DNA from 2 places in the Stenotrophomonas sp. YJH_SMC_32 genome. Region 2 is predicted to be linked to the other one. Evidence: riboswitches for the same ligand, from Rfam matches in the RefSeq annotation. Region 2 holds a riboswitch; the other holds the start of a gene.
The links. A riboswitch is a leader RNA that binds a small molecule or an ion and turns the genes downstream of it on or off. The one in region 2 is predicted to bind cobalamin.
Positions count from the first base shown of each region.

Region 1 (7,626 bases), on a different contig from region 2:
ATCTCCAACTTGTACGTACCCGACGTGCGCCCGGTGTGGACCGAATGCCGCCGCGTGCTGGCGCGCGATGGCATGTTGATGGCCAGCTTCTACAACCCGGTGCTGTTCGTCGGTGCACGTGATCCGCAGCTGGATGCACAGGGTTTGATCCGGCCGCAGTACGCCATTCCCTATTCGGACCTGGAAGACCTGCCCGCCGCAGAGCGTGAGGCGAAACTCGCGCGCGGTGATGCGCTGACCTTTGGCCACAGCCTGACCGAACTGATCGGCGGGCAGCTGGATGCAGGCTTCGTGATTGATCGGTTCATGGAAGACTGGCAGCCGAAGCCACGCTTCCTGATCGACCGTTACCTGCCCACCTTTCTGGCCACCCGCGCACGCAGGATCGGCTGAGGCGGATCCCGGGGGAAAAGCGCGGCGTACAATGGACGGCCCCACGTTGTACAGGCGTCGTCCCTTGTCGTATCCCTATCCGCTGGTCGTATTCGATCTCGATGGCACGCTGGTCGACAGCGCATCTGACATCGCCGAAGCGCTGAACCGCACGCTGGAAGCCATCGGCATGGCACGCGTGCCGGAAGCCACCGTGCTCGGCTGGATCGGCGACGGGGTGCGCCGCCTGGTCGAACAGGCCGTGCACGCCGCCGGTCGTGAGGTCGATCTGGCCGAGGTCATGCCGGTGTTCATGGTGCACTACCGTGAATGCCTGCTGCGCAGCCCGCGCCTGTTCGATGGCGTGGCCGAGGCACTGGCGCAGCTGCGCGCGCGCGCCGTGCCACTGGCGATCTGCACCAACAAGCCCGAAGCACTGGTGCCGCCGCTGCTGCAGCACCTGGGCATCGGTGATGCGTTCGCGCTGGTACTGGGCGGCGATTCACTGCCACAGCGCAAGCCCAGCGGTGAGCCGCTGCGGCATATCGCTGCGCACTTCGGGCTGCCGGTCGATGCCTGCCTGATGGTGGGTGACTCGCTGACCGACTACCGCGCCGCCGAAGATGCGGGCATGCCGATCGCGCTGGTCCGCTACGGCTACCCGCGCGGTCTGGACCTGGCCACCGCGCATGCGGTGGCGGTGATCGATGACCTGCGTGAACTGCCGGGGTTGACCGCCGGCGTCCCGGTGTAGAGCCGAGCCCATGCTCGGCTGCTTTGCTGCCTGAGCCGAGCATGGACTCGGCTCTACAGAGAAAGCGCCGGGCAATGCCCGGCGCCTTCTTTCATTTCGGCTGGTAACGCACGCTCAACTGGTACTCACGGCCGGGCTGGTTGAACCACGCCACGGTCTCGTATCGTCGGTCGAACACGTTGGCGGCACGCGCCAGCAGCGACCACGATGGCGTCAGCGCGTACTCGGCGCGCAGATCCAGCGTGCCGTAACCCCCCACCTTCACCGCGTTGGCGGCATCGTCATAGCGCTTGCCCGCTCCCTGAACCGTCAGGCCTGCGCGGAAGGCCCCGAAACGCCGATCGAGGTCCAGGCGCGCGGTCTGCTGTGCACGACGCGGCAGCCAGTTGTCGAACTGGGTGCTGCCGCCGGTGCGGTTGCGTGGGTCGGTGTAGCTCAGCTGGGCGTTGATGTCGAAGCCGGCCAGCAGCACGCCACCGGTCAGTTCGGCACCGCGGATGCGCGCCTTCTCCACCTGCTGCATCCTGAAGGTCGCCGCATCGTAGGTGATCAGATCATCGATGCGGGTTTCATAGACGTCCAGGCCCCAGTGCCAGCCCTGTCCCTGCTGCGAAACGCCCAGGTTGGCGCTCTTGGACTTCTCCGGGTTCAACGTCGGCACACCGCTCCACGGGTCATACAGGTCGCTGAAGGTCGGCGCCTTGAACGCGGTGCCGTAACTGGCATTGACACGCAGGCCGTGGCCGAGCTCCATCGCCCAGCCGAGGCTGCCCGTGGCGTGGTTGCCGAACTGCTGGTTGTCGTCGTTGCGCGCGCTGGCCTGCAGCTGGTGGCGGCCGAAGCGTCCCTGGTACTGCACGAACACGCCGGTGTTGCGGCGGCTGTCGACCCGATATCCGGCACTGCTGCCATCCAGGTTGTCTTCGCTCCAGTCCACGCCGGTGCTCAGCAGCTGGCCTTCGGCCAAGGCGAAGTCACCCTGCAGCGAGGCACTGTCGCGGTGGGTCTGAGCGCTGCCACGGGCACCGAAGTCACCGAAGTTGTCCGACTCGTTGTCACTGCGCCCGACATTGGCGGTGAACGCCAGGCGTTCGGACGGGGTGTAGCGCACCTTGCCGGCCAGCACCTGCTGGCGGGTTTCCGAATAGTTGTAGTAGCCGTCGTAATGGTTCTTTCCGTCGGCACGCAATGCACTGCCTTCCACGTTCCATTGGTCGTTGAAGGTGTAGCCACCGCGCAGGCTCTTGGACAGGTTGCGGTAGCCATCGCGGTCATGTTCGTCGGCAAAGCAGCCGGTGAACAGCGTTGCCGAGCCGCGGCAGGCATCGATGCCATCGGAATGCTGGTAGGCGATGTCGGCGCCGAACCAGCCGCGTTCGGTCCCGCCGCCGATCCCGCCGCTGGCTTCGCGCAGGCCGTTGCTGCCGCCACCGAGCTGGAAGTGCGGGGCGAAATCACCCTGGTTGCGGCGGGTGAAGATCTGGATCACGCCGCCAATGGCATCGGCGCCGTACAGGCTCGACTGCGGGCCACGCACGATTTCCACGCGCTCGATCTGCGCCAGCGGCAGGTCCTGGTACATCGCCAGGCCGAGGTCGGCACTGTTGATGCGCACGCCGTCGACCAGCACCACGGTGTGGCCTGAGTTGGTGCCGCGCAGGAACAGCGAGCTCTGCTTGCCGAGCCCGCCGGCATTGGTCAGGTTGATGCCGGCGCGGCCGCGCAGCAGTTCCTGCAGCGAGGTGGCCTGGCTGGATTCGATCTGCGCGCGGTCGATCACCTGAGCCGGCGCGATGCTGTCCTGCAGGGCGATCGGGGTGCGCGTGGCGGTGACCAGGATCTGGTCGAGCGCGGTGGTGTCATCGGCGGCCTGTGCCAGCGCGGGCAGGGCGGCCAGTACGGCCAGGGACAGCATTCGGGACTGCAGCTTCATGGGGGGACTCCAGGTGCCACGCACGCCCGCGTGGCGAAGGGGAGGAGCCGCGAAGGCAGGCACGCGCCGATGCCGCAGCGCACGCCACGGTCATCCAGCGCCATGCCCACCGCATCGCGACCTGAGGCTTCCGGGCCGGTCTCCGGGCTTGCCGCCGGGTGGCGCGAGGCCACCGTCCAGGCGCCTTCCCATGCCTGCGGCACAGTGGCGGTGTTGCCTGGAACTGACGTGCTTACCGTTGCGGGGGCAGCGCCGGCCTGGCGTGGAATCACGCGTCACCGGCTTCCCGTTTCAACCTGCCGGCCACGGCCGCAGGTCACCTGGAAGTGCGCGCAGTCTACGGCATCGCAGGCCGTCCCGTTGCGTCGCGCCTGCGCGGCTGCCTTTGCTGTGCCTTTAGAATGGTTGCTCGATCCCGTGGTGCCGTTACCGATGTCTGCCCGTTCTCCGTTGTACCTGCGTCGCCCGTCCGGGACGCACGCATGATCCTCGACCTGGTCCGCCATGCCGGCAACGGTCGCGATGAGTTCCTTGATGGCCGCAGCGATCCACCGCAGCTGGCCGGCCTGCCGCAGGAGCTGGTCGAGGCCTATGCCGGGCAACGCTGGGAGCGGGTGATCAGTTCACCGCGGTTGCGCGCCCTGCACACGGCGATGGCGCTGGCCACCCCACGCGGGCTGGACGTCGAAGCGGACGAGGAATGGGAAGAACTGGATTTCGGCGATTGGGACGGGCAGTCGCTGTTCGACCTGCCGGAAGATGCGCTGGCCGCCTTCCACGCCGATCCGCATGCGTTCCCGCCGCCGAACGGCGAGAGCTGGGGGCATTTCGAGCGGCGTATCGCGCGCGCGCTGGATCGCCTGCTCGATGATGATGATCCGGTGCCGACGCTGGTGGTCAGCCATGGTGGCCCGCTGCGCATGGTGTTGTCGCAGGTCTGCGGCCTGCCGATGTCGCTGTGCTGGGCCCTGCGCATCGACCACGGCACGCGCCTGCGGGTGTGGCTGGAGCGGGGCGAGGTCGGGCTGGTGGGCGAGCTGCTGGAACTGCAGCAGCCGTAGTCCATCGGTAGTGCCGGCCGCTGGCCGGCAGCCTCAGGAACGTTGCAAGGATCACGCAGTTGCCGGCCAGCGGCCGGCACTACCGGTGCAGTCAATCCTCGTCCGCGCGCTCGGCCACGTTGTCCTCGGCCTCATCGTCGGCATCGAAGCGCTGCTCATGCACCGGGCCCGACGCCGGGCCGGCCGCCTTCAGCGGATGCGCGGCGATGCGCGCCTCGTAGTCCTGCACCAGCGCTTCACGCTGCGGCTCGCTCAGCTCCTGCCAGTGGCAGTCCAGCAATGCGCCTTCCAGCGAGTACAGCAGGTTCAGGCTGGGCTTGAAGCCGGCCCGCTTGACCTTGACGAAGGCGCCGACTGCGCCGATCGCAACCAGGTCCTCGCGGCTGCGCAGCCCGACCTGGCGCAGCCACGCTGCACTCTTCGGGCCGATGTTGCGCAGCTTCGGTGCGCTCATCCCAGTGCCTCGACGAACACGCGGGCGATGGCTTCCAGGCCGGCCTGATCGTCGGCGTCGAAGCGGCCGACCTTCGGGCTGTCGATATCGAACACGCCGATCAGTTCATCGCCGCGCAGCAGCGGCACCACCAGCTCCGAACGCGAGGCCGAATCGCAGGCGATGTGGCCGGGGAAGGCATCGACGTCGTCCACGCGCTGGGTTACGCGCTGGCTGGCGGCGGCACCGCACACACCCTTGTCCAGCGGGATGCGCACGCAGGCCGGCAGGCCCTGGAACGGGCCGACCACCAGTTCCTTGCCGTCATACAGGTAGAAGCCCACCCAGTTCAGGTCGGGCAGGGCGTGATAGACCAGTGCGGAGAGGTTGGCCGCGTTGGCGATGCGGTCGGACTCGGCGTAGACCAGGCCACGGGCCTGTTCCAGCAGCTGGGCGTATTGTTCCGGCTTGCTGCCGGTGAGCGAGGCATTGGCGAACATGCCTGCAGTCTAGCAAGTGCACCGGGCCGGCGATAATGCACACACTGTTGCCCTGTTGGAGCCCATCGATGCCGTTGCCCGCTACGCTGCCGCCCGCCCTGTTCGTTACCGGCACCGATACCGAAATCGGCAAGACCGCGGCCAGCACCGCGCTGCTGCATGCACTGCGCCAGCGTGGCCTGCGCGCAGTGGGCATGAAGCCGGTGGCCAGCGGCAGCGAGGATCTGGGGCAGGGCCTGCGCAACGAGGACGCGCTGGCGCTGCAGGCGGCCAGCTGGCCGGTGCCGGACTATGCCGATCTGAATCCCTATGCGCTGCGGCAGCCACTGGCACCGGAGCTGGCCGCTGCCGAGGACGGCGTGCAGGTGGAGCTGGCGCCGATCGTGGCCGCGTTCGAACGCCTGCGCGCGAAGGCCGATATCGTCGTGGTGGAGGGCGTGGGCGGTTGGCTGGCGCCGGTCTCGGCCACGCTGGACCAGCTCGACCTGGTGCGTGCGCTGCAGCTGCCGGTGCTGCTGGTGGTGGGCATGCGGCTGGGCTGCGTCAATCACGCGCGGTTGACTGCGCAATCACTGCAGGCCAGCGGCGTGGACTGCCTGGGCTGGATCGGCAACCACATCGACCCGGCGATGCAGCGCCAGGACGAGAACATCGCCACGCTGCAGCAGCGCCTGCCGATGCCGTGCTGGGGACGGCTGCCGCATCTGCCGAATGCCAGTGGTGAAGTGCTGGCGGCGCACCTGCTCGACGACCTGGGGTAGTGCCGGCCGCTGGCCGGCAACCTCGATGAATCACGTCCGTGCAGTTGCCGGCCAGCGGCCGGCACTACCGTGCTGCAGCTGCCAGCTCCCGCGCGATCGCACCCAGCCGTTCCACCGCACCGATGAAGCGCGCATCCAGGCTCTGGCAGCACGACAGCCGCAGGCAGTGGCGATAGCGCGCACCACGCGAATAGACCTGGCCGGGCATGAACACGATGTCCTCCTGCAACGCTCGCTCGAACAGCTCGCGCGTGTCCACGCCCGGCAGTTCCAGCCACAGCAGGAATCCGCCCTGTGGTTCGGTGGCGCGGGTGCCTGCCGGGAAATGCTCGGCTACCAGCTGGCGCAGCCGTCCCACCTGTTCGCGGTACAGGCGGCGCATGCGATGCAGATGGTGCTCGTAGCTGCCTGCTTCCAGATACGCGGCCACCGCATCGCCGAGCAGCTGCGGCTCGCCGCCGGTGGACTGGAACTTCAGCAGCGCGATGCGCTCTGCGAAGCGGCCGCCATCCAGCCAGCCGATGCGGTAATCCGGCGCCAGTGTCTTTGAGAAGCCACCGACCACCATCACCCAGCCATCGCGATCGAAGGCTTTCAGCAAGGGTGCCGGTGGCTCGCAGAACTGCAGCTCGGCGTACACCGCATCCTCGATCAGGGGCAGCTGCCGTGCGTTGACCAGCTCGGCCAAGCGTTGTTTGGCGGCGGTCGGCATGGTGCAGCCGAGTGGGTTGTGCACGGTCGGCATCACCACCAGTGCGGCCAGCGGCGTGTGCTCCAGCAGCGCATCCAGTGCATCTACATCCAGTCCGTGCTGCGGGTGGGTGGGCAACTCGATGGCCTGCAGGCCGAGGTTGGCCAGCAACGGATACAGGTTGAAGTAGGACGGCGCCTCGATGCCCACCGCATCACCGGGCTGGGTGACCGCGCGCAATGCCAGCTGCAGGGCTTCCATCGCACCATGGGTCAGCAGGAGTCGCTCGGCGTGGGTGTGCAGGCCCATGCGCGGACTGCGGCGCACGATCTGCGCCAGCAGCCGCGGTGAACCATTCGGGCGCGCGTAGGTCTCCACCGTCTGTTGGCCATGGCGCAGTACCTGCGCGGTGTGCTTGGCCAACTGCGCGCCGGGGTAGAACTGGCGACCACGCGGGCCGGCGAAGGCCAGGTCGACCACACCCGGCCGGCGCTGCGCTTCCAGCACGCGCGCCATCAGCACCTGCTGCAGCGGTGCGGTGGGTGCCGAGGGCGCATCGCGCAATGATCGTTCCGGCACCGACAGCCGCGGCGCCACCTCGAAGCCGGCCTTGGGCCGCGGAATGACCAGGCCGGCATCTTCCAGCTGGCGATAGGCGGCGATCACCGTGTTGAGGCTGAGCCTGCGCTGCGACGCCATCTGCCGCAGCGAGGGCAGGCGGCTGCCGACCGGAAGGCGACCGCCGTGGATGGCCTCGGCCAGTTCGTCGGAGAGCCGCTGGTAGCGTGGAGGGATCATCGTGGCCTGGTCATCTGTATCCATCGAACATCCCGCCATCTGGTTCTGTACCCATGATGATGGCGAGCCTAGCATGTCGTCGTCGGCCGGGCCTGATCGGGGCGTGGCTGGCGCATTCCACGCGCACGGCGGGACCGCCGTGCGTCTTTTTTTGTGTGTAGAGCCGAGCACCGATCAGCCCCAGGGCAAATGCCGTCAGCGCATCGGCACCAGCACCGCCTCGCGCCGGTACAGCGCCGGGAACTGCCTGGCCAGGGCCGCCAGCTTCGGTGCGTCGTAGTAGCGGATGTAGGCGGCCTGCGGGTAGTTGGTCATGTAGTTCT
Region 1 covers NZ_JCAFTE010000004.1:214,187-221,812, reverse strand. The annotation lists gene AC5P7S_RS08795 (class I SAM-dependent methyltransferase) at 1-393, shown strand, start outside; gene gph (phosphoglycolate phosphatase) at 458-1,126, shown strand; gene btuB (TonB-dependent vitamin B12 receptor) at 1,218-3,059, opposite strand; cobalamin riboswitch at 3,176-3,398, opposite strand; gene AC5P7S_RS08780 (histidine phosphatase family protein) at 3,542-4,120, shown strand; gene AC5P7S_RS08775 (TfoX/Sxy family protein) at 4,212-4,574, opposite strand; gene AC5P7S_RS08770 (GAF domain-containing protein) at 4,571-5,053, opposite strand; gene bioD (dethiobiotin synthase) at 5,122-5,814, shown strand; gene AC5P7S_RS08760 (aminotransferase-like domain-containing protein) at 5,879-7,327, opposite strand; gene msrA (peptide-methionine (S)-S-oxide reductase MsrA) at 7,499-7,626, opposite strand, start outside.
Region 1: linked by a shared signal. The riboswitch ahead of btuB (TonB-dependent vitamin B12 receptor) and the one ahead of AC5P7S_RS12800 (epoxyqueuosine reductase QueH) in region 2 are both predicted to bind cobalamin.

Region 2 (7,626 bases):
CTTGTACGACGGCGGTGCCGGCTCGCCACGGGCAACCATCGAGTACGCCGCGCGGTAGGCCAGCACCTGCTGCGCCGGGTCGTCGGTACGCGCCACTTCCAGCGTGTAGCGCTGGTAGGCCGAGGCCAGGTTGCGCCAGCGGATCCAGTAGTGGTTCCCGAACGAGAACGAACAGAAGCGCGCACCCGCCAGGCTGCCCTTGTCGGCGATGCGGGTCAGCACCTCCTGCGGCATGTCCAGGTTCATGCCGCCTTCGTCGCCCTGCAGGCTGACGTGCACGATGCGGTCACGATAACCCGGCGCGCGCGCCTGCAGCAGGTCGCGCCAGTTCTGCATGGTCGCCACCACCGCGAACAGGAAGCGACCCAGCTCGGCCGCCGCCAACGGTCTGGCGATCGACTGGTAGGTCCGCTGCCAGCCGTGGCGGTTCTCGGTGGGCAGGAACACGGCATGTTCCAGCGCCTGGCGGCCATCACTACCGTGGCCCACGTCTTCGGCATGCTGCGGGTAGACCAGGTTGATGGCGAAGGTCGGCCAGCGCGGCAACGCGGCATCGAACAGATGGATCGGGAAGTTGCTGCTGATGCCGCCATCGGAGAACCAGCAGATGCGGAACGCGGTGATCACCGGGCCGCAGGTCTGCCCAGCGCTGGTCAGCCCTTCCATGCTGTCGGCCACGTTGTGTTCCTGGTCGGTGGCCGGTGCAGTGGATTCGCAGCGGCGCTCGCGGCGCGAGGGCTCATGCAGCGGCACCGCGCTGATCAGCAGCGGGAAACTCAGGCTCATGCGCGTGGCCACCAGCACCGGCAGCTTCGGGCCCTGCGGCAGGTGGTAGTACCGGCGCCCTTCCACCTCCAGCGGGCGGCCAGCTTGATCCACCAGCCACTGCACCACGCTGGCCGGGAACAGCTGCTCGAACTCCTCGCGCAGGAACCAGAACTGCGCGCCACCCAGCGGCAGCGTACGCGGCTCGTTGTGCGACACGCAGGTGGTGATCATCTGCAGGCTGATCGCATGCGGGCTGTCCGGCTCGCCGGCATAGCGCGGCGCCTCGTGCAGATCGGCAAAGGTCAGCGGTGCATCCAGCGGCTTGCCGGACAACTGCTGCAGGCATTCATGCAGCCACTCGGTCAATGCCGGTTTACGTGCATCGCGGCCGAGGCCACTGCACAGGCCCAGCAGGTTGCGCCGGGCCACACGCGCAACGCGCAACGCGGCTCCGGCCACGCCTGCACCGTAGGCGCACAGCAGCGACGGCAGCAGCGTTGCGGCCACGCCGCTCCAGCCACCGCCCCACCAGCCCAGGCCGAGCAGCAGCGCCAGCGACACCAGCACTTCCAGCGGCGCGATCTCGAATACCGCCACCGCCAGGCACAGCAGCTTGTGCGGCAGGCCGGCATTGCCGGTCAGCACCACCAGCAGCCGATAGGCCGCGCGCGCGCCCCGCGCCGGTTGGAACAGGCTGTAGATGAACCCGCGCCGCGACAACTGCGCCGACACCGCCGACAGCCCGCCATAACCGGCATCACCGGGCAGGTGCTCGCCGGCCTGCATGCGGCGATCACCGCATGCCGCCGCAGCCGCTACCGCCGCAGCGATGGCGCCAGCGGAGGTGCCGCCGATGCTCTTGAACCGATACTCGCGTGCCAGCGCCAGTACCGCATTGGGGTACACGATGCCGCTGGTGATGCCGCCTTTCATGACCAGATCGCAGTACTTCGCCGCCACGAGCCACCTCCCGTCTGTCGATGCACAGTATGGCAAGAGGGGCTCTCACCAATTGAGACAAGCCCCGCAACTCCGGCGCTTTGCGACATCAAGCAAACAGATTGATAATAACCTTGATGCAACAAGCCCGCCCTGCCAATCTATTCAGAAGTTGCGCCAGTCTGGCGCGGATCATTAGTCACCAGGGGGGAGAAAAAGTGGGAATATTTGGCGGTGTGGATCAAGCGGACTTTGATAAGTTCAGATCAACCATTGGCGAGCAGATTGCCGTTCTTAATAGCAATGTCCTGGCAATCACTAACGGAAAAATCCCTCAGATTGAATCGCGGATTGCGCAAACAGCGAGCGAGTCCGCCCAGGATGCTGCTCAAGCACTCGAGGAAATCAGGCTGAAGCGAGCGGCGCTTGATCAGATGGCACAGGAGATGCATGCGGCCCATACACAGATCGAGGCTGCAAGATCAACGCTTTTGCAGGAAATGGAATTAGTTTCCACCTCAAAGGAAAAGTTCCTCCAAGAGTCCGAATCTCTAGCACTGAAGTCTAGCGAATCCCTAGCACTGCATGATTCCGTTGTTGCCGCCAGTTCCAACACGCAGAATTCTATTGACAGCATCACCTCCCAACTCAATGAAGTTCAGAGACTTCTTGAACAAGCGGCGAACGCGAACGAGGCCATAGAAAATCTCAAGAAGACATTAAGCGATGCAAATGCGCAAAACGAGAACATCAAAAGTCTGCTCACACACTCCATGAAGAAGACTGCCGAGTTCGATGAGCTGCACAAGGAAATTTTTGGGCACAACATTGAAGACTCAGCCGGAAACACTCAAAGAGTAGATGGCCTGAAGGATCAACTTACGAAGTCGTATGAAGAGCTCGACTCGAAGATCGGTTCACTAGACGAGTTGGTTGACACATCTATTAAGGCCGTAGAAGGGCGTCATGACAGTTTGCGTGAAGCGCAACGCACCGAGTTCGCATCGCTGCTGGAGGGAGGGAAAGCTTCGCTATCAGAAGTTTCGGATCAGTTGAAAGCGCTTCTCCCAGGCGCACTAGCTGCAGGACTGAGTGCGGCTTATGAAAGCAAGAAAGATGAAGAGGCATCCTTCCTGGCATCACACGAACGCAGCTTCAAGTTTGCGGTGTATGGACTGGTTGCAGTCTCCATCATTCCGTTCGGAGTCAATTGTTACTTGTTGATGCAAGGAACTGAGCTTGCAAGCGTCTTGAAAGACACTCCCCGGCTCGTTGTTTCCATTCTCCCGTTGTACTTCCCAGTTCTCTGGCTAGCGTATTCGGCCAATAAAAGGCTGAACTTATCCAAGCGACTGATTGAGGAGTACACCCACAAGGCTGTACTGGGAAAGACATTCTCCGGGCTTTCCAATCAGATTGAAGGATTAGCCAACGATGCATCAGTAAAAGATGAGCTGCGAACCAGGCTGTTGTTCAATGTACTTCAAGTGAGTGCCGAGAACCCCGGAAAGCTGATCACCGATTACAGCAAAGCTGATCATCCGCTTATGGATGTACTGGAAAAGAGTGCTCGACTCTCCGAGTCTGTAGATGCACTTTCAAAGGTTCCAGGCTTAGGCGCCGTTGCAAGAGCTCTCTCATCTCGTCGCGATAACTTGGTTCGTGAACAGGAATCAAAGATAGAAGCTGGCTTTTCGGTCAATGAAGAACTCGATACGAAGCCAGATGAGCAGCAGGGCCAACCCTAAACCCCAACGAACCCGGAAGTGGAAACATGGAGATTGACACCTCAATACCCTTGCCTCTTTCAATTCACATCTAGATGCGGAATGACGACATGCGCGTGTAGATCGATGCGCAGAGTGGAGACCCGACCGCTACTGGGGCTAGCCTCTGCGCCACGTATCTCATGCTTTGCCCTTGACCATTGCCGCCAACGCGTCCACCGTGGGCACGCCGAAGGTATCCCTGCCGTGGCTGGATGGCGGCAGGGAGTTAAACGGGAATCCGGTGAAGGCGCTTCGTGCGCCCATTCCGGAGCTGCCCCGCAGCGGTGAATGGAAACGAATCCTGCCAACAGCACTGGGCTCGCGCCTGGGAAGCGGCAGGGAGTAGGTGGGCTGCGGCCCGTGTCCATCAGCCCGAATACCGGCCCCGGCCGGGGGACACGACCGTCCCCTGATTCGACCTGGACTCTCCGCGGGGAGGGTGCCGGGGCCATCGCCCGCCTGCACGTACAGGCGGCGTGGCCGCGCGCGTCCTGTTCACGGTAACCGGCCAGACCGCTCCCACGCCCTGACGCACGCCACGATGACCGAGTTCCAACGCCCCACCCTGACCCTGCCCGCCGATGGCAAGCGCCTGCTGCTGCATTCGTGCTGCGCGCCGTGCTCGGGCGAAGTGATGGAGGCGATCACCGCTTCCGGGATCGACTACGCGATCTTCTTCTACAACCCCAACATCCATCCGGTGAAGGAGTACGAGCTGCGCAAGCAGGAGAACATCCGCTTCGCCGAGCAGCACGGCATTCCGTTCATCGACTGCGACTACGACACCGACAACTGGTTCAGCCGTGCGCGTGGCATGGAGAACGAGCCCGAGCGCGGCATCCGCTGCACGATGTGCTTCGACATGCGTTTCGAACGCACCGCGCTGTACGCGCACGAGCACGGCTACGACACCATCAGTTCGTCGCTGGGCATCTCGCGCTGGAAGAACATGGCGCAGATCAACGACTGCGGCATCCGCGCGGCGTCGCGCTATGAAGGCCTGCAGTACTGGGACTACAACTGGCGCAAGGGCGGCGGTGCCAGCCGCATGATCGAGATCAGCAAGCGCGAGCAGTTCTACCAGCAGGAGTACTGCGGCTGCGTGTACTCGCTGCGCGATGCCAACCGCCACCGCCGCGAGAACGGCCGCGAGCGGATCAGGATCGGCCTGCTGTACTACGGGCAGGACGCTGAGGCGCCGCAGGGCGATTGACGTGCAGGCATGGGGCGGCCACGCTGGTCGCTCCTTCTGATGTAGTGGATCTGCCATGATTGCCCTGCCCGCCGATGTCGCCCTGCTGGTGATCGACCTGCAGCCGGACTTCATGCCCGGCGGTGCGCTGGCCTGCGACCAGGGCGATGCGCTGGTGGCACCGATTGCCGACCTGCTGGCACAGCGTCGCTACCGCACCGTGGTGGCGACCCAGGACTGGCACCCGGCCGACCACGCCTCGTTCGCCAGCCAGCACCCCGGCAAGCGACCGTTCGAGACCATCCTGCTGCACGCGCAGCCACAGACCCTGTGGCCCGACCATTGCGTGCAGGGCAGCGATGGCGCCGCGCTGCACCCGGGCGTGGACTGGACCGTGGCCGACCTGATCCTGCGCAAGGGCACCCGCCCACAGGTGGATTCGTACAGCGCCTTCCGCGAGAACCACGGCCCCGATGGCGAGCGCCCGGCCACCGGCCTGGCCGGCTGGCTGCATGAGCGCCGCATCCGCGAGGTGCACGTGTGCGGCCTGGCACGCGACTACTGCGTGCTGTGGAGCGCGCAGGACGCGGTGAAATCCGGCTTCCGGGTGAAGTTCCTGTGGGAGCTGACCCGGCCGGTGACCGAAGCCAACGACGCGATGGTGCGCGAAGCGCTGGGCAAGGCGGGGATTGCGATCGTCTGAGGCGTGACCGCCGGGCATGGCCCGGCGCTACCGCGCACGTCGCTTATGCCGCTTGCGCGCTCCTGCCCACAACAACACAATCGATTCATCCAGCCCCCTAACTACGCCCCCCTATAGATCGCGGGACGGCCGAACCGGGGGCTTTTCATTGGATGAAATCAGGATTCGGTAGTGCCGGCCGCTGGCCGGCAACCTCGGGATCTCTGCAGTTGCCGGCCAGCGGCCGGCACTACCGGATAGCACCCGTGGTAGCGCCGGGCCATGCCCGGCGGACGCGGGATGGGCGATTACCGGAACACCACCGTGCGATGCCCATTGAGCAGGATGCGGTGCTCCACATGGCGGCGGACCGCGCGCGCCAGCACCAGCGATTCGGTATCGCTGCCCAGCCGCACCAGCTCGCGCGGAGCCATCGCGTGGTCCACGCGGGCCACGTCCTGTTCGATGATCGGGCCTTCGTCCAGATCCTCGGTGACGTAATGCGCGGTGGCACCGATGATCTTGACCCCGCGCGCGTGCGCCTGATGATACGGCTGCGCGCCCTTGAAGCTGGGCAGGAAGCTGTGATGGATGTTGATCGCACGGCCGGCCAGCGCGCGGCACAGCGCGGGTGACAGGATCTGCATGTAGCGCGCCAGCACCACCAGGTCGATGCGCTCACGCTCGACCAGGTCGATGATCTGCTGCTCCTGCACCGCACGCGTATCGGCGGTCACCGGCAGGTGGTGGAACGGTACCTGGTAGGACGCGGCCAATGGCGCAAAGTCGGCGTGGTTGGACGCCACCGCCGCGATATCGACCTTCAGCTGGCCGCTGTGGGCACGGAACAGCAGGTCGTTGAGGCAGTGCCCCTGCTTGCTGACCAGCACCAGCAGGCGTGCCCGGCGGCGCCCATCATGCAGCTGCCAGTCCATGCCGAAGCCTTCGGCAAGTTTGGCCATCGCGGCATGCACGGTCTCCAGCAGCAGGCTGGCATCGCGGTCGAAATGCACGCGCAGGAAGAAGCGGCCACTTTCCTCGTCGCCGAACTGCTGGGCGTCGAGGATGTTGCAGCCGTGGTCGAACAGCAGGCCGGACACTCGGTAGACGATACCGGTACGGTCGGGGCAGGACAGGGTGAGGATGGAATCGGGGCGCATCTCCACAGTGTAGGGCAGCTTCCTGCCCAGCAGCCGGATCATCACCGATGCAACCGAACCGCTTGGTTCAGTCCCAAGCGATACTTGGCCATCACCGTGGCAAGCTGGTCGGTCATGAACCTGTTGCAACTGATCCGCAGCTTCACCCGCACCGCAGAGACCGGCAGCATTGCCGCCGCGGCCCGCATCCTTGGCATCAGCGCCACCGCAGTCGGCCAGAACATCAACCGACTGGAAGCGCATCTGGGCGTACGGCTGCTGAACCGGAGTACGCGCCAGCTGGCCCTCAGCGAGGCCGGCGCGCTGTACCTGGCGCAGGTGCGCCACATCGAGGGCGACCTGGCGCGCGCGCAGGCGATGGTGACTGCCGGTGATATCGAACCGGCCGGTCCCCTGCGCATCGCCAGCAGCAGCGCCTTCGGCCGCCACGTGCTGGCACCGTTGCTGCCGTCACTGCAGCAGCGCTACCCGCAACTGCAGCTGGAGCTGCGCCTGACCGACCGCGCCGTGCAGCATGGTCCAGAGGCGGTGGATGCCAGCATCCGCATCGGCGCGCAGCTGGAGGACGGTGTGGTCGCACGGCAGCTGGCGCGCGTGCCATTCGTGTTCTGCGCCTCACCAACCTACCTGAAGACCCATGGCACGCCGCAGGAACCCTCGGACCTGGGCAGCCATCGCGGGCTGCTGCACCGCTTCCCCACCGATGGCCGGCCGCTGCGCTGGGGCCTGCTGAAGGACGGCCAGCGCGTGGACGCCGCGCTGCCGCCGAGCATGGTCTGCGATGACATCGATGCGCTGGCGTCGCTGGCGGCGGCCGGTGCCGGCATCACACGATTGGCTGCGTTCGTGGCCGAGCCCTACCTGCGCGACGGCCGCCTGCAGGCGGTGTTCGGCGCCGACACGGCGTGGCGCCCGGAGCCGATGGAGGTCTATTTCTGCGTCAGCGACCGCCGCGACTTCACCGCCAAGATCCGCGCGCTGTTCGAGCATCTGCAGGCCGGCATGGCGCCGGCCTGGCGGGTGTGAGCCTCAGCGCGCCTTGAACACGCCACGCGCATCGCGCGGCTCGCAGCGCAGGTACTGCGGCGCCGGCTCCACGCTGTCGCGCAATGCGGC
Region 2 covers NZ_JCAFTE010000009.1:97,943-105,568, forward strand. The annotation lists gene AC5P7S_RS12790 (patatin-like phospholipase family protein) at 1-1,701, opposite strand, end outside; gene AC5P7S_RS12795 (coiled-coil domain-containing protein) at 1,845-3,455, shown strand; cobalamin riboswitch at 3,665-3,878, shown strand; gene AC5P7S_RS12800 (epoxyqueuosine reductase QueH) at 4,018-4,689, shown strand; gene pncA (bifunctional nicotinamidase/pyrazinamidase) at 4,745-5,371, shown strand; gene purU (formyltetrahydrofolate deformylase) at 5,659-6,510, opposite strand; gene AC5P7S_RS12815 (LysR family transcriptional regulator) at 6,625-7,536, shown strand; gene AC5P7S_RS12820 (NADH:flavin oxidoreductase/NADH oxidase) at 7,540-7,626, opposite strand, start outside.